DNA from 4 places in the Sphaerisporangium sp. NPDC005289 genome. Region 2 is predicted to be linked to each of the others. Evidence: riboswitches for the same ligand, from Rfam matches in the RefSeq annotation. Region 2 holds a riboswitch; each other region holds the start of a gene.
What was found. A riboswitch is a leader RNA that binds a small molecule or an ion and turns the genes downstream of it on or off. The one in region 2 is predicted to bind cyclic di-AMP.

Region 1 (5,677 bases), on a different contig from region 2:
ACGCACGGCGACTTCGGCTTCCTGTGGGACCTGCTCAAGGTGATCCCGGCGGCCGAGGCGGCGAGCGGTCACTCCGAGGAGACGGCCAACGACCTCAGCAGGGTCTCGGCGCTTCTCAGCGACGCCATGGCCTCCGGCGAGGGAGAGCTCGGCGAAGCGCTGCGGCCGGTCTACCTCTCCTACCTGTCCAAGCACCCCGACGCCTGAAGACGCCCCGCCTGCTCCTAGGCTCCAGGCATGGCATCGGTGAATGTTGAGCGTACTGAGAACGGCTTCGTGGCCCGCAACGGGCGCGGAGCGGAGATCGTCATGGGCAGTGGCGACGACGAAGGCGTCTTCACCCCGGTCGAGCTGCTGCTCGCCGCGGTGGGCGGCTGCAACATCGTGACCGTCGAGCCGCTCACCGCCAAGCGCGGCCACCGCCTCGTGCGGCTGGCGATGACGGTCCAGGCCGAGAAGGTCGAGCCCACACTGCTCGGCCCGGTCACGATCACCTACGACGTCGAGCTCCCCGAGGGCGATCCCGAGGCGGACGAGGTCTTCCGCGCCGTCGCCCACCGGGTGCACGAGCGCCACTGCACCGTCAGCCGGTCGCTGCAGAAGGGCACCGAGGTCGTCGTCGAACTCCCCGAATAGCCGCTCGTCCCGCCGGGTCATCCCGTACCCGGTCATGCCCGCGACTTAGACCGAATCTATACCGTGCGATGACGAGCAGCTCAGGCCCCGGTATGTAGTGTTAAGGCAGGTCAAGGGGGATGCGACCAGCGCCCGAGGGGCGCAGCGAAGCTTTCACCATAAGGACGCGGTGGGGGACCGTGTCCGAACAGCGGGACCGCCCGATGCGTTTGGGGGAAGGCATCGGCGCTGGACCGTGAAGTGGTCGGGGCCGGACAGGCGGGGGACTGTCCGGCCCCGACTCATGTCCACCCCCACTTCGCGGCCCTCCCTTCGCCCCCGCTCCGTACGGCCGCCCCACCTCTGCTCGTCCTCGTCTTGGGCCGCCTCGTCTTGGGCCGCCTCGTCTTGGGCCGCTCCTCCCTTTCGTAGCCTCGGACCGTTCCTCGCCTCTGCCGCACCCTAGGGCCGGGGCGGCCACGCTCTCGCCCCGCCTCGGGCCGCTTCCCCTTCCGCCGCCTTGGGCCGTCTTCATCGGGCGCCGGCACGGCGGGAAGCGGGTCGGTGGCGTCGGCGCCCTGTTACGGCGACGGGCCCGGTCAACTCTCCGGCCGTCGCCGGTCATTGCGGGTGCCTCTGGGGGGCGGCAGCGGGGCGACGCAGCGGGTTCGTCCGGGCTCCGTGGGCGCCCCTTGGCCGTGGGCCATGAGGAGTTGTTTACCTGTGGCGGCTTTGCCGGGAGGGGTGGAGCTTGGGGGAAGAAAGGTTTTGCCCAGGCGGTGGTGCACCTCACAGGTCACAGCAGTAACACGGGTATCGCCTGTCAGCCTCGTCGGCCTTCTCTGGCGCATAAAATGCCCGATATGTGGGGCTTACGGCATGATAGGTAGATCTTCTGATGCTTTGTACAAACATCGTTTGCTTTGTCCTGACTTGACCGGTAACGTCTTGTACCAGATCGGACGGTGACCTGGTCTTCAGCCGGAAGGCCGCCGCCCGAACGTCGAGTCCCAAGGGCCTGAACCCGGCCCGCGGGAGCCGGGGACCCACGTTCTTCGGGGTGAATCCGCGTCAGCGGTAGGGCGAACTCCACGCCCGAACCCGTCAGCTAACCCGGTAGACGTCGTTGGAGAGGAGACTCGAGTGGACACACCGCCCCACTCCGTCCTCCGGGCGACCCTAGGCCCGGATCTCGCCGTCAGAAGCGGCACAGCAGTCGGCTTGTAGGAGCCGGCCGGGCGATTCGCAGCCTTGCGACATGGTGGCCGTCCAGCGCCACCGCCCGAAAGACCCACGTAAGAAAAGCGCTCGCGCAGCGATGGACCATGCCCTTGTCCACCCGCTTGTGCCTCAGAGAACGCTTTCCTCTCCCGGCGCCGAACCCTCTTGACCGAAGTCGGAGCCCGGGTCCCTTGTCTTCTGATGAAAGATCCTGACCTCCCATGTCTTTTTTCACGAACACCCCCAAATGTCGTGTGGTTTCGAGCATCATCGGTGCCGCGATGATGTGCACGGCGACGGTCGGCACGGCCACCGCGGCCCACGCCAACTCGCCCGAGCGCAAGGACGGCGTCGCGGCGGCGACCACCCAGCGAGTCATGTTGAAGGGCTCCACCACCGCCTCCTACTTCTGGGACGACGCCTCCGGGCGCGCCGGTGACACGGGCATGCCGGCCATCGGCAAGCCGATGCAGAAGGGGCTGTTCGCCAGCCCGTGCTGGCCGCTCGGCACCGAGGGTTACGTGATGTACAACGGCAAGAAGGCGCCGTTCTTCATCGGCGACCGCGGCCCGGGCATCCCCTCCGAGAGCGGCGTCATGCTCGACATCGACGGCAAGACCTTCGCCGAGCTGACCGGCGGCGACTTCAGCGACTCCAGCCTGATGGTGACCGGCTTCGGCGCCGGCCACATCAAGGTCGACTACGTCATCACCAAGTGGGGCAGCGGCCCGGGCAAGAAGAACGAGCCCGTCCCGTTCTCCGCCGGCGCCTGGGGCGTCTACGACAAGGACCCGGCCGAGCCGACCCTGGCGCTCACCTCCGCGCCCTGACCCGCGCGCACGCACCTGCGGGTTCTTCCACCAGCTTCCCCCGGGAAATGGGCGTGCCGGTGCTTCCCCCTGGCACCGGCACGCCGCCCCGGCGCCGATGTGCGTAGCTTCGCCGGGACTGCTAAAGTCACCGTAGTCAACGCGCCGCTAGCTCAGTTGGTTAGAGCAGCTGACTCTTAATCAGCGGGTCCGGGGTTCGAGTCCCTGGCGGCGCACCACGGTTAACGCCGATGACCTGGGCATCTTCCCCGATGGGGAGGGTGCCCACAGTCGTTTTCCGACCTGTGTCACCTCGGCGCGGGCTGCGGTCGGTTCGAGGTAGCCAGTTGAACGGCCATTTGACGATCATGATTCGCCCTTCGGATAGTGGTCCACATGGTCAACGACAACCCGTTCGACCGGCGCCGCTTTCTGGCCGGGTCAGGAGCCGCCGGGCTGCTCGCCCTGGTCGCCGCCTGCTCGGGCGGCGCGGGCACGAGCACCGGCGTGAACGCCGGGCCGTCCGGCTCCCTCCCGAGCACGCCCAAGCGCGGCGGAGTGCTCCGCGCGGGGTCGTCCCCGCCGCCCACGGCGGTGGACCCGGTCACCATGTACGACGGAACGGCGATCGCGATCGCCCAGCTCGTCGCCGACTACCTGATCTGGCTGGACAGGGACTACAAGCTGGTCCCGCGCCTGGCGGAGGCGTGGTCCGCCAAGGACGGCGGCAAGATCTGGTCCTTCACCCTGCGCGAAGGCGTGGTCTTCTCCGACGGCACCCCGCTGGACGCCGAGGTCGTCAAGGCGTCCTTCGACCGGTTGCTCGACCCGAAGAGCAAGTCGGCCGCGCTCTCGGCCTTCGACACCGTCCTCGCGCAGGGCGGCGTGCGCGTCAAGGACCCCCGGACGGTCGTCTTCACGCTGGAGCGGCCGTTCTCCGACTTCCCCTATCTGGTGTCGGCCGGCAACTACAACGCCCTGATCCTCAAGAAGGACTACGCGGGCGACTTCACCGCCAAGCCCATCGGCACCGGCCCGTTCGTGCTCGCCTCCTACGACCCGGCCAAGGGCGCCACCTTCACCCGCAATCCGAGGTACTGGGATCGGGGCAAGCCGTACCTGGACGGCGTGGAGGTCAAGTTCTACGCCGATGACCAGGCGGATCTGCTCGCGCTGCAGGGCGGCGACGTAGACGCCCAGCTTCTCAGCATTCCCGCCCTGGTCAACCCGCTGAAGGGCGTCGGGGACATCACCGTCGACCGGGTGGAGGGCACTGGGTTCACCGCCCTGACGCTGCGCGTGGACCAGGCGCCGTTCGACAGGAAGGAGGTCCGCCAGGCCGTCGCGTACGCCCTGGACCGGCCGGGTGTGAACGCCACCACCTACGACGGCATCGGGGCGCTCGCCAACGACCACCTGTTCGCCGCGCTGTTCCCGGCGGCGCCGGCCGACATCCCGCAGCGCGCCAAGGACCCCGCCAAGGTCGCGTCGCTGCTCGCCGCCGCCGGAGTGACCAAGCTGTCCTTCCCGCTGACCTTCGACCCGCCGGGCAAGGACTACGCCCTGGTCATCCAGAACCAGCTCAAGCAGGTGGGCATCGAGGTCACGCTGGACCAGCGCACCTCCGCCGACTTCTACGGCGGCGACCAGGAGAAGGACACGCCGTGGCTGTTCAGCCCGGCCACCCTGGTGCGCTGGGCCGGGCGGGCGGTGCCGAGCCAGTTCATCATCCCGATGGTGAAGAGCGGCGGGGTGTGGAACGGGTCCAAGTACGCCAACCCGGTGCTGGACGCCGCCGCCACCGCCTACGACGGGGCGACCACCGACACCGCGCGCAAGGCCCAGGCCGAGATCATCGCCAGGACGCTGTACGAGGACGTCCCTGTGATCATCAGCGTCTGGGGCGGCAGCGTCCGGGCCTTCAACGGCGGATTCGCCGGGATCCAGGCGCATCCCTCCAGCTACGTCGACTTCACGTCGGTGTCCCGGATCTAGGGCGGCCCGCGATGAGACGATTCCTGCTGCGGCGGCTCGCGGCGATCCCGCTCACGCTGCTGGTGGTGTCCGTGCTCGTCTTCACGGCCACCGAGCTGATCCCCGGAGACGTGGCCCGCACCATCCTCGGCCGTGAGGCGAGCGAGGCCGCGGTGCGCGACCTGCGCTCCCAGCTCGGGCTCGACCGGCCGCTCCCGGTCCGGTACGCCGACTGGCTGCACGGCTTCCTCACCGGGCAGTGGGGCGACTCCTCCACCCTCCGTGTCCCCGTGCGCGACCTGGTCCTCGGCCGGCTCGGCGCCTCGCTGCTGCTGGCGCTGCTGGCCTTCGCGCTGCTGGTGCCGGTGGCGGTGACGCTCGGCCTGGTCGCGGGGGTTCACCACGACCGCCCGGCGGACCGGGTGATCAGCGTCGCGGGCCTGGCGTTCGGCGCGACGCCGGAGTTCGTCACCGGGGTGGTCCTGCTGGTGGTGTTCGCGGTGAGACTGCGCTGGTTGCCCGCGTCCGCCCAGATACCGCCCGGGGCCACCCCGGTGCAGGCGCTCGGCCACCTGCTCATGCCGGCGCTCTCGCTCGTCCTGCTGTGCACCGGGTACGTCGCCCGCCACGTCCGCGCGAGCACCGTGACGGCCGTGGAGAGCCCGTACGCCCGCGCGGCGGAGTTGCGCGGCCTCACGCGCGTGCAGGTGGTGCGCCGGCACGTGCTGCGCAACGCCACGATTCCGGCGACCAGCGCCCTCGGCGTGCAGCTGCAGTTCCTGCTGGGCAGCCTGGTCACGGTCGAGCTGCTGTTCAACTATCCCGGGATAGGGGCGCTGCTGCTCCGGTCGGCCGTCGACAAGGACCTGCCGACCCTGCAGACCACCGCGATGGTGCTCGGTTGCCTCTACATGCTCATCTTCCTCGGAGCCGACCTGGTCTACCGCCTGCTCGACCCGCGCGTCCGGCTGGGGTCCGCCTCATGACCGGCCTGGCGCTGACGGGCACCGCGCGCCGTGCCCGCATCGCGGGGCGGTCCCGGGTGGCGCTGGCCATCG
Region 2 (5,677 bases):
GGAAGCCGAGCGCGTGGGCGGCGAAGGCCCGGCGCACCTGCCCGGGGTTCGGCCGCGCCGACAGCAGCAGCACCTTGCAGCGCGGCGCCTTCTGGTGCAGGCGCGCGGCGGCGGTGAGCCCGTCGACGTCGGGGAGGTCGACGTCGACCACCGCCACGTCCGGGGTGAGTTCCATGGCTGCCGGCACGATGTATTCGCCGGAGGCGACGTCGGCGATCACCATGAGATCCTTCTCGCCGTTCAGCGAGGCGACGAGGCCCCGGCGGACGAGAGGTAGGTGTTCGGCAACCAGGATGCGTATCAAGGTGCTCCCTTGGTCCTTGGGAACAGAACCGGCAAATTATGCTACGCCGACTCATATCCCACGGTGTCTACATGATTGCGTACCGTCAATGCAGTCTCCCGATTCGCTCCACCGCGCGCAAGTCACTCCTACGCTTGGTCGTTGAGTGTTGTTTTCCGGCGGCGGCCGAAGCCCTCGCGCGTTCGGTTACGCTCGGAACGGGCAATCCAAACAGAAGGCATCTTCTCCGACGTGGGGGTAGCACCTATGAGCTGGCTCGCAGTGGCCGGGTTTCTCATCTTCTTCGTCGGGTTGGCCGTGTCCATTGCCCTGCACGAGTTGGGCCATCTGGTGCCCGCGAAGTTCTTCGGCGTCAAGGTCACGCAGTACATGGTCGGTTTCGGGCCCACGATGTGGTCGCGCCGCCGCGGCGATACCGAATACGGCCTGAAGTGGATTCCGATGGGCGGCTACATCCGCATGATCGGGGCACTTCCTCCCCGGCCCAACGATGATCCGAACAAGCTTCGCAACATCTCCACCGGGCCGTGGCAGGCGCTCATCGAGAGCGCCAGGCAGGCGGCGCTGGAGGAGGTCAAGCCCGGCGACGCCGACCGCGTCCTGTACCGCAAGCCCTGGTGGCAGAAGGTCATCATCTTCATCGGCGGTCCCGCGATGAACTTCGTGCTGGCCTTCGTGCTGTTCGCCATCGTGCTGATGGGCTTCGGCATCTCGGTGCCCAAGCCCGTGGTCGCCGAGGTCTCAAAGTGCGTCGTCACCGTGGCCGAGCAGGAGAAGGGCCAGCAGTGCACCCCGGCCCACCGGTCCACGCCCGCGGCGCTCGCCGGGCTCAGGGCCAAGGACAAGATCGTCTCGTTCGGCGGCAGGCCGGTGAACTCCTGGGACGACGCCAGTACGCTGATCCGCACCCATGGCGCAGGCCCGGTCGCCATCGGCATCGAGCGCGACGGCAAGCCGATGACGCTGAACGCCACGCTCATCGCGCAAGATCGCCCCTCCCTCGACGACCCGGAGAAGCTGGACAAGAACGTCGGCTTCCTCGGCGTCAGCCCCACCCTCGTCGTGGAGAAGCAAGGGCTCGGGTACGTCGTCGGCGCCATGGCCGACCTGGTCAGGCGCACCGGCTCGGCACTGCTGCAACTGCCGCAGAGGCTCGTCGGGGTCTGGCAGGCGGCCTTCGGCGGCGCCGAGCGTGACCTCAACAGCCCGCAGAGCGTCGTCGGCGCCGGGCGCCTGGGCGGCGCGATCGCCGCGGCGGCCATCCCGCTGGAGAACAAGATCGCCGGTTTCATCCAGCTCCTGGCCGGGTTCAACCTCGCGATCGGCATGTTCAACCTGATCCCGCTGATGCCGCTGGACGGCGGCCAGATCGCCGGCGGCCTGTGGGAGGGCATCAAGCGCGGTTACGCCCGGGTGCGCCGCCGCCCGATGCCGGGGCACGTGGACATCGCCAAGGCGCTGCCGCTGACGTACACGGTCGCGATCTTCCTGATCGCCATGAGCAGCCTGCTCATCTACGCCGACATCGTCAACCCCATCCGCCTGCCGGGCTGATCGGCCCCACCGGCGCCGGGCCGCGCGGCAGGCGCCCCGCAGGCACGTCGCGGTGCCACGCCCGCCGCCCGGTCACCGGGCGGCGGGTCACCGTAATACATCCTCCGGGCGAGTGTCCGGATGGAACTTTCACCGGCGGCAAGACGGCCGGACGGCTAGTACATCGAGATGTGCACGTGGTCGAAGTGGTTGGCGGTGATCCCGCCGCGGTTGGCCATCGACCGCCAGCCGGGAAAGCCCAGGTTGTAGATCCGCTGCCGGTAGATCACGTACTTCACGCCGAGCTTGCCGCCGTTCTTGATGGCCCAGGCGGCGATCTGCTCGCCCATCGCGACGCCGGCGGGCGAGGGCATCGCCCCGCCGGAGCTGAGCATGAAGTCGCATGCCCGGCCCAGCGGGTGCTCGCCACTGTTCTCGGGGCGGTAGCAGCCGACGGGGAACCGCAGCGGGAAGTGGTCCTTGACCTCGGCGCGCATCAGCCGCATCCGCGGGGTGATGTTCTCGCTCCCGGCCGGCAGCTCGGGCGCCCAGCTGCCGTTGGCCTGCTTGCCCGGGGCGGTGGGCACCAGCCGGTCCAGCTTGTCCTTGATCTGGCCGATCAGCTTCTCGGCGTCCCTGCGCTGGGCGGTCACCTCGACGACGTCGTCGCGCAGGCCGTCGGTCAGCGCGGCCGCGTCGTCGGCCGCCTTCTTGCGGGCGTCACGGGCCGTGGCATATCGGCCGATCTCGGCGGACTGCTCGGCCTGGAGCTGTTGCAGCATCGCGGCGCCGCCGAAACCGGGCGACATGAGCTCGCGCATCATGCCGAGGCCGCTGCCCGCCTGGTAGCTGAGCTGGGCGATGTCGCCCACCTGGCCCTCGGAGGCGGTGAGCTCGGTCTCCGCGGCCTTCAGCCGCTCACGGGCCTTCTTCTCCGCGTCCTTGGCCTTGGCGACCGCGACGCGCTTGGCGTTGTACTGGGCGATCAGCTTGTCGACCTGCTTGCCGAGGGCGGCGAGCTGTGCCTTGAGCTGTTTCTCGGTGGGTTTGGGGGCGGCGGCGCCGGCCGTGGACGGGCCGAGCACCAGGGCGGCCACCATCAGAGCGCAGGCGGCCACGGAACCGTGGCGGCCGGAAGACAGGGGCAGAGCCCGCTCCTCTCCATCTGCCGACCGGGTTAGCTGACGGGTTCGGGCCGGAGACGCCCTACCACACGCGTGGATTCACCCCAGAGGAACCGATGGGTCCCCGGCTCCCAGGCGGGGCACCTGGGATTAGGCGGACCGGCCGTTACGGCCGGTGTCTGATGGATGGTAGTGGTAGATCCGTATTTATGGCGACCCCGGAGGTGACGTCCCCCGACGTGGCGTGCGCGTGGTCACCGCCGCCGCGCCCGCGGCGGGCCGTCCAGGGCGGGCGCGGTCACGGCTGCTCGCGCAGCATCCGGGCGGCCTCCTCGGGCAGCACGTCGTTGACGAACGCGCCCATCGCCGACTCCGACCCGGCCAGGTACTTCAGCTTCTGCGCCGCCCGCCGGATGCTGAACAGCTGCAGGTGCAGGTAGGCGAGGTCGCGCCCGGTGCGCACGGGCGCCTGGTGCCAGGCCGCGACGTAGGGCATGGTGACCCCGAACAGCCCGTCCAGCCGCCGCAGCACGTCGGTGTAGAGCGGGCCGAAGGCCGCGCGCTCCTCGGCGTCCAGCTCGCGAAGGTCGGCCGCCCTGCGGTTGAGGTAGACGTGCACCTCGAACGGCCACCGCGCCGCCGCGGGGACGAACGCCGTCCAGTGCTCGTTGGAGGCGACCACGCGCGTCTCGGCCTTGCGCTCGGCGGCCAGCACGTCCGCGAACAGGTCGCCGCCCGTGCGCTCGCGGTAGCGGGCCGCCGAGGCCAGCATCTGCCGCGTGCGAGGCGTCACGTACGGATAGGCGTAGATCTGGCCGTGCGGGTGCGCCAGCGTGATGCCGATCTCGGCGCCGCGGTTCTCGAACGGGAACACCTGCTCCACGCCGTCCAGCCGCGAGAGGTGGTCGGTGCGGTCGGCGAGCGCCACCAGCACCAGATCGACCTGCTCGGGAGACAGCCGGGAGAAGGAGGAGTCGTGCCGGGAGGTGAAGCACACCACCTCGCACCGGCCGACGCCGGGCCGCACCTCGCTCAGGCCGCCCACGTCCTCGTAGTGGCCCAGGTTGAAGCTGAAGGACGGGAAACGGTTCTCGAACACCGCGACGTCGTAGTCGGCGGCGGGGATCTCGGTCGCGTGGCCCGGCCGGGAGGGGCACAGGGGGCATTCGTCGGTGGGGGGCAGGAACGTGCGGCCCTGGCGGTGCCCGGCGATGGCGATCCACTCGTCCATCACCGGGTCGTACCGCAGCTCCGAGGCCGCGGGGCGCGGGGGCAGCTCGCGGGTGTCGGCGGCGCCGCGGTCGGCGCTCTCGTCGTGGTCGAAGTAGATGAGCTCTCGCCCATCGGCGAGCTGGGTGACGGTCCGCTTCACCGGGCCACCTCCTGTCCGGCGGCCGGCTGAGCCGCCTGTCCTGTCGTGTCGGCGGCCCGGGCCGCCCGTTCTGTTCCCGGAGCGCGGTTCGCGCGTCCGGACCCGCCGGCGTCGCGCGCCGGCTCGGTCGATGGCGCCGTCCCCGCAGGGTCGGCCAGCAGCAGCGTGCCGGCCTGCTCGGACAGCGCCGATCTGGCCTCCTCCGGCAGGCCGGTGTCGCTGATCACGACGTGCGCCTCGTCCAGCTTGGCGATCGTGCTGATGCCGACGGTGCCCCACTTGGTGTGGTCGGCCAGCACGACCAGCCGCTGCGCCGCCGCGACCAGTTCGCGGTCGGTCTCGGCCTCAAGGATGTTGGGGGTGGTGAAGCCCGCCCTGGGGTTCATGCCGTGCACGCCGAGCATCAGCGTGTCGACGTTGAGCGCGCGGATGGCCGCCACGGCGACCGGCCCCACCAGCGCGTCCGACGGCGTGCGCACCCCTCCGGTGAGCACGACGGTCTGGTCGGCGCGCCCGGCCCGGTGGAAGACGTCGGCGACCTGGACGGAGTTGGTGATGACCGTGAGGTGGGGGACGTCGGCCAGGTGATGGGCCAGGGTCCAGGTGGTCGTGCCGGCCGACAGCGCGACCGCGCTGCCCGGGCGCACCAGCTCGGCGGCGCGGCGGGCGATCGCCTCCTTCTCGGCCTGCTGGCGCACCGACTTGGCCGCGAAGCCCGGCTCCTCGGTGGACCCCGCGCCGGTGGCGGTGGCGCCGCCGTGCACCTTGTCGACCAGCCCGCGCTCGGCCAGCGCCTCAAGGTCGCGGCGGATCGTCATGTCCGACACCCCGAGCTCGCGCACCAGGTCGGCGACCCGTACCGCGCCGCTCCTGCGGACGCGCTCGAGGATCGCCTGCTGCCGTTGCTGAGCCAGCATCGCCTCACCTCTCCACCAAGTTCCATCAAAATACTACATAATCTGACCTGCATCTTGTTGGAACGTGAGGGGCGATGGTGGGGCGGGTGGACGGTCCCGGGTGGCGGCTCTGGGGGGCTTTCTTTGGCGTTTGGGCCTTGTACCGGTTCGGGCGCGGATGCATGGTGGGGAGCACGACCCGTACCGATGGGGAGGCCGAGATGGCGAGACGCGCGCGCAAGAGCCGGGCCCGCAAGAAGAGGAAGGCCAACCACGGCAAGCGGCCCGTCTCCCGCTGACCCTCCCCACGCCGGCCGTCACCTCGCCACCGCGTCGGCCGTGCGGGCATGCCGGAGGTGACCCCGCGTCGTCTCCCGGCCGGGTGCCGGGGGCGGTGACGCGCGACGGGGCCGAGAGTACCGCGCTCCCTCGGCCCGCGCGTCAGCCG
Region 3 (5,677 bases), on a different contig from region 2:
CCGCCGGGCCGCGGCGGGAAGTCGTTGGTGACGAACAGCGTCCTGGCGTGCCCGGGGCCGTGCCCGTCGGGGATCACGGCTCGGGCAGGCGGTTCAGGCGGGCCCAGGAGCGCGCCAGAGCCAGACGCTGCGGAGCGGTGGGGTGGGAGGCGTACATCAGGTAGTCGAAGCCGCTCGGCGTCAGATCGGAGATGTTGGTCAGCGCCAGCCGCTTCTGCATCGCGGCGAACGTGGCGGCGTCACGGGTCAGATCCAGCGCGTGGACGTCGGCCCTGGCCTCGATCCGCCGGCTGACGAGGTTCTCGGCCGGCCCCGACAGCACGGTCGCCAGGCTCATCAGCCCCAGAAGCACGCCGACCGCCCTCGGGTCGGCCACCGAGGCGACGCCCGTGCGGCGCCTGAGCGCGGGCAGGGACACCACCAGGTACAGCAGGCAGGCGCCCGCGGCGGCGCCGAGCGCGCCGACCATCGTCCCGTACAGGACGTCCCCGCGCTTGGCGTGCCCCAGCTCGTGCGCGACGACCAGCCTCACCTCACCGGCCGGGGCGCGCAGCAGCGTGTCGTAGACGACGATGCGGCGGGTGGCGCCGAAGCCGGAGACGTAGGCGTTGAGCGCCGTGGTCCGGCGGGAGGCGTCGGCGACCAGCACGTCCTGGACGGGGACGCCGTCGCGGCGGGCCATGGCGACCAGATCGTCGCGCAGCCGCCCGGCGGGCAGCGGCGTGAAGTCGTTGAACAACGGCTCGACGACCAGGGGGTAGACGAACGACGCCGCGACGGTGAGCAGGAACGCCCCGGCCGCGGCGGGCGCCCACCAGCGGCGGGGGGCGCGGCGGGCCAGCCAGACCACCGCGAGCACCATGATCGCGATGATCACGGTCTGGACGGCGAAGCTCTTGAGCCGGTCGGCCGACCACGCGGGCCACTGCTGGGTGGACAGGCCGTAGGCGCGCAGCCGCGTCTCGTACCACATGCCGAGCGGCCACTTGATCGCCAGGCTCACCGCCGAGAGCGCGACGACGCCGAGCAGGGCGCGCGCCCACCACGGGCCCGGGAGCCGTCCCACCAGCCAGGCGCCCACGGGCGTCAGGACCAGCACGCCCGCGACGGCGAGCGTCACGGCCAGCGACAGGTACACCGGCACGTTCACGGCCGCGTCGAAGGCGTCGGCGCGCGCGATCTGCGCCGCGGTGAAGTCGCGCGCGGGATCGGGCGCCACGGCGGGCGCGGAGCCCGGCAGCGGGCGCCACGGCGTGCTCACCGCCACCACGGCGGCCAGCGCCACCCCCAGGCCCACCAGCGCGCCCCCCGCCGCCCGCACCCCGCTCACCGCTCGCTCCGAGCCGGCGCCTGGACCGTCGGGTGGGCCCGTGCGGGCGTGCGCATCCGCGCCGGCGTCGCCCGCCGGGCCGGCCACGCGGCCGGTCTCGTCACTTCGCTCCATGCTCTCCCCTGCGCCGCGCCGCCACCGTGGTCATGCGAGCTGGTCTCGGACGTACTCGCGCCAGGCGGCGGTGAATCGCTCCAGGCTCATGCGGAGCGTGCGGGACAGCGCCGCCCGCACGTCCCCGTGCCTGGACTCACGGTAGAGGCTCACCAGAGCGCGTTCGCCGAAGCGCCCCGCGACATACCGGCAGGCGAGCCAGGCCTCCTCGTACGCCTGGGCCTGCCGCGCGGAGCCGGCGGCGAACGCCTCCGGCCCGGGCAGCCGTTCGGGCGTCCGTCCGGCGCGCACCTCGTCGGCCAGTTCGGCCGCGGCCCGGCGCGCCGGGATGCCGGCGTCGAGATAGCCGACGTAGTCCGCGAACCCCTCGACCAGCCATTTGGGCGTGCTCCCGTCGAGCGCCGCCCCGGTGGCGATGTGCGTGATCTCGTGGGCGAGGACGACGTCGCGGCCGGCGGCGGTCAGGCGGGCGAACGACCGCGGCTCCACGATCACCCGGTCGGCGCCCGCCACCGCGGCCAGGCCGTTCACCTGCGCTGGGGCGGCCAGCACGGCCGCCTGCTCGGTCGTGGCGGGAACGGCGATCAGCGGACGCACCGGGCCCACGACGCGGGCGACCAGCCGGCTCGCCCGGTCGGCCCGGCGCGCCAGGTCGGCGAACGCGGCTCCGGAGGCCGCGGCGGCGGCTTCGCCTCCGGGGACGGGCCTGGTCGCGGAGGTTTTCGCAGCCTGCGGGGCCGTGGTTCCAGAAGCCGTGAGGGCTCCAGCGGCGGTGAGGGCACCGGGGGCCGCGACCACGAGGGAGAGGTCGCCGCGGAAGGTCCGCGCGCCGGACCATATCTCCGGATGCTCGCCGATCAGCGTCCGCGCCCGCCGTCCGAGATCGTCCTCGACGGCGGAGGGCCCCGTCAGCACGGTCAGCAACCCCGCCAGGACGGCCCAGAGCCACACGACGCGCATGCGGGAAATCTACTCGCTCGTCCTTCCCGGCCACATCGGCGTCCCAGAGGCGGACCCCCGTCAGCGTCCCGACGGAGGACCCGTATCGACTTCCCGGCGGCACATCGGCCTGGCGGGGCACGGACGCGCGAAGGCCCCGTCCGGTCGTGTCGCGCCTCGCCGATGGGGCGCGGCGCGGACGCGCGAAGGCCCCGTCCGCTCCGAGGGGGGAGGAGCGGACGGGGCCTTCACGACCGGCGCGAGGGGCATGTGCACCACCTGGAAAGGTCTTCGAGGAGCGGGGGCACCTCTCGGAGACGCTCTCCCGGAGGAATCCTCGCGCCGATCGGCCTCCGGAACGGCAGGCAGATCGGCCTCCGGAACCGCCGGTCGGCTTCCAGCACCGCCGGTCAGGGTCCGGAATCGCCGGTCGACATCCCGGGACGGCCCGGAAACCGGACCGGCCCGTCGTGGGAACCGGGAGCGGATCGGCACGGGCGACCGGCGCACCCGACCCAGCGGAGCCCTGGATGGGCGGGGGTGGTTCCGCGGGTCAAGCGGGGGTCCAGCGCCGACCTGGAGCGGCAGGCGGAATCCGACCTGGTCATCCGATTGCTGGATGGCAGCGCCGACGCCGCGACGGTCCCGCCGGTCAGGCGCCGGGGCGGACGGCGCCGACGAAGGACGCCTTCCGGTAGCCCGACAGCTTGTCGATGCGCACCCGCGCGCCGGTGTGCGGCGAGTGGATCATCTTGCCGTGCCCGACGTACATGCCGACGTGGCCGAGTCCGTAGAAGAACATCAGGTCACCCTGCTTGAGGTTCTTCCAGGACACCTTCTTCCGCACCGTGCGGAACTGGCTGGCGGCGATGCGGGGCAGCTTCACACCGGCCTTGCGCCAGGCGTACAGCATCAGGCCGGAGCAGTCGAAGGCCCCCGGGCCGCTGGCGCCCCAGCGGTAGGGGTCGCCGATCTGCTTCTTCGCCACCGCGACGGCCGTGTGCGCCTTGAGCTGCTGCCGGGCGGCCCTGCTCACTTTGGCCTTGCTCTTGGATGTGCGGGAGGTGCCGGATGTGCTCGCCTCGCTCACCGCGGCCGTGCCGGTGGGCTCGGAGGCCCCGGTGATGCTCGGTGTCTCGATCAGCCCGGCCGGGCCGTAGACGGACGGCTCTGAGGGTCCCTGAGCCGGTGCCGCCGTGGCGGCGTCAGCCGCCGTCGCCTGCGTCGCCACGGCTCCCACGGAGGCCGTCATGGTGAGCACCACACCGCCGAGAGAGAAGCGGGCAATGCGCGACAGACGAGGGTTCTGGGTGGTGCTGGACAGGATCGCTCCTTGATTCTTCCACTCACGCCTACCGGGTTAGCTGACGGATTCGGGCATGGAAGTAGCCCTACGACGCCAAGGCGTCGATTCACCCCCTGATCCCGCGTTCAGGATCAATTGGGTCCCCGGTTCCGTGCTCCTTGCCGCACGGATTCGGCAGGTCACCGCCCCTTTGGGGTCCTGGCTCGCGCCTTACTGGGGCGACGGCGACCGCTGGATTGTCATGCGTGGAGCCGGTCGGAAGACCGGCTCCGTTCGCGACGGCATGGCGTGCTCGCCGCGGGCCAGAAGTTACACAGAACCCCAAATCGAGGCAAAGCCGTGACCAAGTCACATAGATCAAATAGGGGGCTTCTTAATCAGGAAACCCCTGCACAACAAGCGCATCCGTTACCCGTATGTGATTCCCCTCACATATCCCGAAACGGCACCTGACGCGAGTCACACAAGTCACATCAGTCACACCCGTTCAGGGATCTTGGAGAGGGAACGGTCCACCTAGCCCCGCCCGGCGGACCGGGATGCGCACCCCCGCGTGTCACGCTCCGCACTCGAGACCCGTTACCCACGACGTCCGTTCCGCAACGATCATTCAGCAACAGTGCTTCCGCAATGAGAATTACGCAATATCCGTTGTGCAACGTCCATTGCTCATGTCAAAGTGGGCGCATGGCCGATGAAGACGTACGCACGATCACCGACTCACGGGTGCTGGCCGCCCTGTCGCATCCCACGAGGCGGCGCCTCATGGACGCGCTGAAGGTCTACGGTCCCTGCACCGCCAGCATGCTGGCCGAGCACACCGGGCAGGCCGTCGCCAACGCCAGCCACCACCTGCGCGTCCTGGCCGGCAGCGAGCTCATCGAGGAGGCCCCCGAGCTCGCCCGCGACCGGCGCGAGCGCTGGTGGCGGCTGTCCTCGGCCGAGCTGCGCTGGAGCGAGTCCGACTTCGGCGGCGACCCCGCGACCGCCGCCATCGCCAGCGCGGCGGCGTCCCTCAACCTCGAACACCACGTCAGCATGGTCCGCGCCTGGTACGCCGCGAGCGAGGACGAGCGGGCGGCCTGGCAGGACGCCCCCTTCTCCACCGACAAGTGGCTGCGGCTCACCCCCGACGAGCTGCACGAGTTCGAGGCGCAGTTCCTGGAGCTCCTCAACCGGTGGGCCACCCGGGAGATCCCCGACGACGGGCGGCCCCGCGAGCCGGTGTTCGTGTTCGCCTTCGGCGTCCCGGGCCGGCCGTGAACGGCCTCACCGCGGCGGCCGCGCCCGCCGCGTCTCGATCCCGGGGCCGCTGGGGGCTGCTGCGCGACCGCGACTTCCGGCTGCTGTGGGTCGGCGAGACCACCAGCGGCTTCGGCAGCTCTCTCACCTCGGTTGCCCTGCCTCTGGTCGCGATCACCGCGCTCCACGCGACCACACTGGAGGTCGCTCTGCTCACCGCCGCGGCGTGGGTGCCGTGGGTGATCATCGGCCTGCCCGCCGGAGCCTGGGTCGACCGCCTGCCTCGCAGGCCCGTGATGCTGATCTGCGACGCCGTGTCGTTCCTGCTGTTCCTCAGCATCCCGGTGGCCGCGTGGCAAGGCGTGCTGACCGTCGGCCATCTGCTGGCCGTCGCGCTGCTCACGGGCACCGCCAAGGTGTTCTTCCAGACCTCCTACCAGGTGTACCTCCCCTCGATCGTCGTCCCCGCCGACCTGCCCGAGGGCAACGCCAAGCTCCAGGGCGGCGAGTCGGCCGTCGAAGTGGTGGGCCCGGGAGCCGCCGGTCTGGTCGCCCAGGTGTTCGGCGCGGTCACCGCGCTGCTCGCCGACGCGGCGAGCTTCGTGGTCTCGGCGCTGTGCCTGCTCGGCATCAGGGCCCGCGAGGCCCCGGTGTCGCGCGAGCGGCGGGCCACGACGCTTCGACGCGAGATCGGCGAGGGCCTGCGCTTCGTCGCCCGCGACCCCTACCTGCGGGTGCTCACGGTG
Region 4 (5,677 bases), on a different contig from region 2:
TCCTCGTCCGCCAGGAGCTTGGTGTAGTTGGCCAGGCCGGTGAAGGAGGCGTCTCCGCCGGCCAGTCCGTAGTCCTGGAGCGACACCCACAGGGTGAACACCAGGGGGAACAGGCCGAAGATCGCGAAGAGCAGGAAGTACGGGGAGATCAGGAAGTACGGGGTCGCCTTGATGTCGAACTGCGACCAGATACTGCGGCGGGAGCGCGCCTGGTGGCGTCCCGGCCGGGGCGGCGGAGGCGCCGGATCCGCCCGCTGCGTGTGGAGGTTGACGCTCATCGGATTTCCGGGGCGCTCCCTGGCCGGCGGCCACGGGGAGGAGCCCCATTCTCCTTCTTCTCGTCGGTAACGGTCGATCGTGTGCCCGCTACCAAGCGATAACCAAGCTCGGCATCGGTACGACTGGACGAGTGCCTCGCGGGGCGTGGGCGGTGGTGGGTTCCACCACCGCCACGCCGCTCACTACGGCAGGTCACCGGTTCGCCGGGGCGGTGAGCCCCGGCGAACCGGTGAGGACCGGGGAGGATCAGCCCGCCGCCTTCTGGCCCGCCTCGACGAACTTCTGCCAGGCCTGGGCCACGGGCACCGAGCCCTGCTCCATGCCGTTGAGGACCTGCTCCACCTCGCGCTTGACCTGCGCGTGCTTCTCACCGAGGAAGATCGGCTGAAGCGACTTGATGGACGGCCCGAAGATCTTGCCGATGGGCGCGTTGTTGAAGTACTCGTTGTTCACGCTCTGGAGCTCGGGGTTGTCCTGCGCCGGGATGGTGCTGGGCAGGTTGCCGCCCTCCTTGAACGCCATGAGCTGGGCGTCGGGGCTGGTCAGGTAGCTGGCCAGCTCGGCGGCCTCCTTCGGGTGCTTGGACTGCTTGGGCACCGCGAGCCAGGAGCCGCCCCAGTTGCCGCCGCCGCCGGGCACGGTCGCGACGTCCCACTTGCCCTTGAACTTGTCACCGGCGTTGCCCGAGACCACGCCGAGCATCCAGCCGGGGCAGCCCAGGGTCGCGAACTGCGACTTGACGAAGCCGGTGTTCCAGCCGTCGGTGAAGTTCTGCAGCTTGGCGGTCAGGCCGTCCTGGCTGATCTTCGTGGCGAGGTCGAACGCGGACTTGACGGCCGGGTTCTTGTCCACGATGAGCTGCTGGTTCTTGTCGAAGTAGGTGACGTTGCCGTTCTTGGCGGCCTCCTGCGCCAGCACCACGTTGTAGATGGTGTTGATGCTGTCGACGAACTTGGCGTCCTTGACCTTGGACTGGAACTGCTGGCCGGCCTTGATGAAGTCCTCCCAGCCGCCGCTCCACAGCTTGCCGACCTCGTCGCGGTCGGTGGGAAGCCCGGCCTGCTTGAACAGGTCGGAGCGGTAGCAGATGCTCATGCCGCCGACGTCGGTGCCGAGGGCGAACAGCTTGCCCTCGGTGTTGATGCCGTTCTCCCACTTCCAGGCGGGGAAGTCGGCCTGGCGGCTCTGCAGGCCGTACTGGCCGAGGTCGGTGAAGAACTGGGGACGGGCCTTGGCCAGACCCATGCCGCCCTCGTCGATGCCGACCACGTCGCCGGCGCCGGTGCCCGACTGCAGCCACTGCAGCATCTGCGGCCAGTAGACGTTCTCAAAGCTGTCGGTGAGGTTGTTGTACTTCACCTGAACGTTGGGGTGATCGCTGTTCCACTTGGCGACCGCGGCCTTGTAGCCGAAGTTGGTCCCGCCGCCGAAGGTCTGCAGCGTAAGGGTGATCTTCTCGGCCGCGGCCGAGGACGAGCCACCGGTGCTGGTGTTCCCGCCGTCCCCGCCGGAGCTGCACGCGGCGGTGATGCCGAGTGCGACCGTCATCACCGATGCGACCGCGAGTGTCTTCCCGCGGCGCATATTGTTCATCATTCCGGACCCCTCTCAGGTGGTTGCCCGATCTTTGGGAGGTGCATCGAGGGCCGGCCCCGACAGTCGGGCCCACGATGTGCTGGATCCCTCAGTCGTGATCTCGCGGGGGTGAGCCTGCGAGCGATATTTGGGAGCGCTCCCACGAAGGGTCCCCGACGGGCAATGCTGGCGTCAATATGCCGAAACCTAACTGTTACTCCTGGGGCGGTTAGCGCTGAGAAAACCGTAGAGTAGCCCCCATAAGGCCCTTTCGCAGCATTGGGAGCGCTCCCACCGCTTCGGCACAGTCGGGCGCAAATCATCCATGCGCCACGGCGCACGGGCTTCGCCGGGCTCCTGGGCCACGGCGCGCGGGCTCCGCCGAGGTCCTGGGGGCGCGGCGCGCGGGCTGCGCGGCGTTCCGGCCGGCTCGCCGGAGTGATGGGAACGAGCGCCGGCGCCGCGCGGCCGGGGGAGTGGGCCGGCCGTGCGGCGCCGGGAGGCGTCCTTCGCGGGGAGGCGGGCGGGACGCCGCGGAAAGGTGGAACGAGGGCGGCGGGCCGCCGAGGTCAGGCGGCGTAGCCGGGGTAGCCGTATCCGACGATCTGCGAGGCCGGCCTGGTGCGGATCTCGACCTTGCCGCCGTCGGTGTTGCCCTCGACCGTGCGGATGGTGCCGTCGCCGTTGTCCTTGATGACGAAGCCGACGTGCTCGATGCCGTTGATGCTCTTGTCGCCGTTGAAGGAGAAGAACACGACCGCGCCGGGCTTGGGCGTGGTGCCCCAGCGGTCCCGCGCGGCGAACCACTTGGCGTGGGCGACGGTGTAGGCGTCGGCGCCGACGGTGTCCTGAAGGCCCATCTGCGCGCCCACCCAGGAGACGAACATGTCGCACCAGGCGGCGTCGGCGTAGTCGGCGATCGTGCCGCTGTCGCGCGCCACGGTCTCCCTGGCGCGCGGGGAGCTCATGTACCAGGCGTGGAACTTGGTGCCGCCGCCGCTGCCGTTCTCGCTGATGCCGACCTGCTTCTCGGCCAGTGCCAGCAACTGCTCGGCGGAGACCTGCCGGGACGGCAGCCCCGCCTTCGCCGCCTCCTGCCGCGCGACGGCGACGATGCCGCTCTTGGGAGAGGCGGCGTCGGCCTGGGGAGAGGAGTCGGCGTTCGCCGCAAGGGCGGTGCCGGTGACAACCTGGGCGAGCACGAGCCCGCCGAACGCGACGGCCTTCAACTGGTTCTTCGGGGCATCCAGAAGCCGATGTACGGTCGTGACGAACATGGACAAGCTGAGACTCCTTCTTCCTGCCGCCTACCGGGTTAGCTGACGGGTTCGGACGTGAAGGTTCGTCCTACGGGCGCGTCCGTGGGCGGGCGCGCCTGATTCACCCCAAGAAGGTGGGTCCCCGGCTCCGCGTGGGCGCGGACTCGACGGAGGCGCGTGACGGTGGGAGAGGGGTCTCTCCGCAGAGGACCGGCCGCGCCGGGCGATATCGGCGGCACGGGCGGGTCGCTCAGAGAAGCGGTCTCCCGTGCCGGGATTCCTCCGAGAGTAATACATCGGACAAACCACATGCAAGTGGGACAAAGCTCTCGTCCGTTCTGGCCTTCTCATGGCAAAGCCAGGCACGCGGTCCGGCGAGAATGCGCGTTGGGCGCGGTTGACCTGCCGCGACGCGGGTACGGTGCCGCCGATCCGGGCCCTGCGGGCGCGGACACGCCTCCGGGGCCGTCCGGGCCCAGTGATACTCGGAGCCTGCGACGCCTTCTGTGTCAAGTGGGGCCCGCGTTGCCCATGTGACGCCTGGGAGCCGCTCTCATCCGACAACGGCCGGGCCGCCGTCGGCCGCCGTTCATCGTCTGTTCCCTATTACGTAGGGTCGCGGGGCTAGGTTGCATGCGTCGTGAACGTGTCAATGCCCGGCGTGGAGAGGAACGGTCGAAGCCGCGTGCGGGAGCAGGGGTCGGCCGTCGCCTGGGTGGAGTCTCCGCTCCAGTTGCTGTGCGCGGTCGAGGCGCGGCACGCGGGGCTGATCGGGCCGGGCACCCGCGTGGTGACCCGCGGCAAGCTGCCCGGCCTGCGCGTCACCCGCGCCGAGCTGGACGCGCTGGAGCTGCCGGCCGGGCTGAGCATCCAGGCCGCCGATCAGGGCATGCCCCGTCCCGGCCGCCGCGAGGCCTGGGTCCTCGGGGACGCCTTCTCCGGCAGGATGCAGCTCACCTCGCTGACGGCCTTCCCCACCCGCATGGTCATCGTCGACGACGGCCTGGCCACCATCCGCCTGCTGGAGTTGCTGACCGCGGGTCTGGCCACCCCTCTGCTGCGCGCCCGCGCCACGGCCAAGCCCTCCCGCCTGGCCCTGGGCGTCGCCGCGGGGATCCGCCTGCGCGCCGCGGCGAGGGCCGGACGGCTCACCGTCTTCACCGCCCTGCCCGTCCCCGCCGCCCTGGCCGACGCCGTGCGCGGGCTCGGGGCCGAGCTGGTCACCCACGACTTCGCCTGGCTGCGCTCCCAGCCGGTGGTCGCCCACCCCCGGCCCCGCGAGAACACGGTGGTCCTCGGCACCTCGCTGGTGCGCAACGGGCTGATCCACCGCGACCGCTACCTGTCGTGGCTGTTCGCCCTCGAAGGGCCGCTGGCGTACTACCCGCACCGCAGGGAGGACCCCGGCGACCTGGCCGCGGTCCGCGACCACCCCGGGGTCACCGTGTACGACGCCGGGGCGCCGGTCGAGATGACCCTGCGCGACCTGCGCCCCGGCCAGCGCGTTCTCAGCCTCCCGTCCACGGCCGTCACCTCGCTGCGCGTGCTGCTCGCCGCCCGAGGGGTGCCCGTCCAGACCGTGGAGGTGCCCGACGACTGGTGGACTCCCTCCGCGTCGGTCTCCCTCCGATCGCATCTCCAGATGTTCGCGCACGAAAGGGCTTCTCCTTGAGCCGGGTTCTCGCTGTGGCCGATTCGGACTCGTATCTGAAATGGGCGGCGGGTCTTCTCGACCAGCTACCGACCGGTTGGACATCGACGCTGGCCGTCGTGCGCACGCCGATCGTGCCGTCCCCGGCCCAGATCACCGCCGCCGTCAGCGGCACCCGCTCCGGCGCGGGGGAGCCGCCCGCCGTGGTGTCGGCGCGGGCGCTGCGCCGCATCGCCGAGCGCGACCGGCCCGACGCCATCCTGCTGGCCTGCACAGGACCGGTGGTCGACGTGCTGGCCGGCGACGTGCTCGGCGGGCTCTCGCCGCGGCCGGTGCTGGTGTCGGGGCTGCCGGGCATCTCCATCCCCGCCACAGAGAAGGCCTGGCTGTACCGCGGGGCCTGCGACCTGTTCGTCGTGCACAGCGGCAGGGAGGTGGAGGAGTTCGGCCGCATCGGCAGGGAACTGGGCGCCACCGGGTCGATGGCCCTGGCCCGCCTGCCCTACCTGGACCATCGGACGGCCGGCGGCGGGACGGGCGACCGCCTGGTGTTCGCCACCCAGGCTAAGGTGCCCAAGCGGCGCGAGGACCGCGAGAGCATCCTGCTGGCCCTCGCCCGGCTGGCCGAGGCGCGTCCGGGCCTGGACGTCGTGGTCAAGCTGCGCGCTCTTGAGAACGAGCGCCAGACCCACAACGAGCGCTATCACTACGAGCGCCTATGGCGGTCGCTGGCCGAGGCCGGCGCGGTGCGCCCCGGCTCGGTGCGCTTCGCCGCCGGCGCCATGCACGAGCACCTGGCCGCCGCGGCGGGGTTCGTGACGGTCAGCTCCACCGCGGCCCTGGAGGCGATCGCCGGCCGCGTCCCGCTGCTGGTCCTGTCGGACTTCGGGGTCAGCGCCGAGATGATCAACCT

Region 1: linked by a shared signal. The riboswitch ahead of ABZT47_RS34985 (hypothetical protein) and the one ahead of ABZT47_RS32380 (hypothetical protein) in region 2 are both predicted to bind cyclic di-AMP.
Region 3: linked by a shared signal. The riboswitch ahead of ABZT47_RS19215 (C40 family peptidase) and the one ahead of ABZT47_RS32380 (hypothetical protein) in region 2 are both predicted to bind cyclic di-AMP.
Region 4: linked by a shared signal. The riboswitch ahead of ABZT47_RS04605 (CHAP domain-containing protein) and the one ahead of ABZT47_RS32380 (hypothetical protein) in region 2 are both predicted to bind cyclic di-AMP.

The regions. Positions count from the first base shown of each region.
Region 1 covers NZ_JBEXGS010000029.1:47,258-52,934, forward strand. Annotated here, with positions in the region: gene ABZT47_RS34975 (hypothetical protein) at 1-207, shown strand, start outside; gene ABZT47_RS34980 (OsmC family protein) at 238-636, shown strand; cyclic di-AMP (ydaO/yuaA leader) riboswitch at 1,607-1,754, shown strand; gene ABZT47_RS34985 (hypothetical protein) at 2,091-2,666, shown strand; tRNA gene ABZT47_RS34990 (tRNA-Lys) at 2,808-2,884, shown strand; gene ABZT47_RS34995 (ABC transporter substrate-binding protein) at 3,042-4,640, shown strand; gene ABZT47_RS35000 (ABC transporter permease) at 4,652-5,605, shown strand; gene ABZT47_RS35005 (ABC transporter permease) at 5,602-5,677, shown strand, end outside.
Region 2 covers NZ_JBEXGS010000024.1:120,270-125,946, forward strand. Annotated here, with positions in the region: gene ABZT47_RS32370 (response regulator transcription factor) at 1-304, opposite strand, end outside; gene ABZT47_RS32375 (site-2 protease family protein) at 551-1,858, shown strand; gene ABZT47_RS32380 (hypothetical protein) at 2,014-2,955, opposite strand; cyclic di-AMP (ydaO/yuaA leader) riboswitch at 2,990-3,128, opposite strand; gene galT (galactose-1-phosphate uridylyltransferase) at 3,260-4,333, opposite strand; gene ABZT47_RS32390 (DeoR/GlpR family DNA-binding transcription regulator) at 4,330-5,250, opposite strand; gene ABZT47_RS32395 (TIGR03086 family metal-binding protein) at 5,671-5,677, opposite strand, start outside.
Region 3 covers NZ_JBEXGS010000010.1:104,493-110,169, forward strand. Annotated here, with positions in the region: gene ABZT47_RS19200 (glycosyltransferase family 4 protein) at 1-77, opposite strand, end outside; gene ABZT47_RS19205 (M48 family metallopeptidase) at 74-1,444, opposite strand; gene ABZT47_RS19210 (hypothetical protein) at 1,475-2,404, opposite strand; gene ABZT47_RS19215 (C40 family peptidase) at 3,036-3,635, opposite strand; cyclic di-AMP (ydaO/yuaA leader) riboswitch at 3,718-3,876, opposite strand; gene ABZT47_RS19220 (metalloregulator ArsR/SmtB family transcription factor) at 4,377-4,952, shown strand; gene ABZT47_RS19225 (MFS transporter) at 4,949-5,677, shown strand, end outside.
Region 4 covers NZ_JBEXGS010000002.1:411,986-417,662, reverse strand. Annotated here, with positions in the region: gene ABZT47_RS04615 (sugar ABC transporter permease) at 1-278, opposite strand, end outside; gene ABZT47_RS04610 (ABC transporter substrate-binding protein) at 526-1,827, opposite strand; gene ABZT47_RS04605 (CHAP domain-containing protein) at 2,424-3,131, opposite strand; cyclic di-AMP (ydaO/yuaA leader) riboswitch at 3,144-3,293, opposite strand; gene ABZT47_RS04600 (hypothetical protein) at 3,799-4,785, shown strand; gene ABZT47_RS04595 (DUF6716 putative glycosyltransferase) at 4,800-5,677, shown strand, end outside.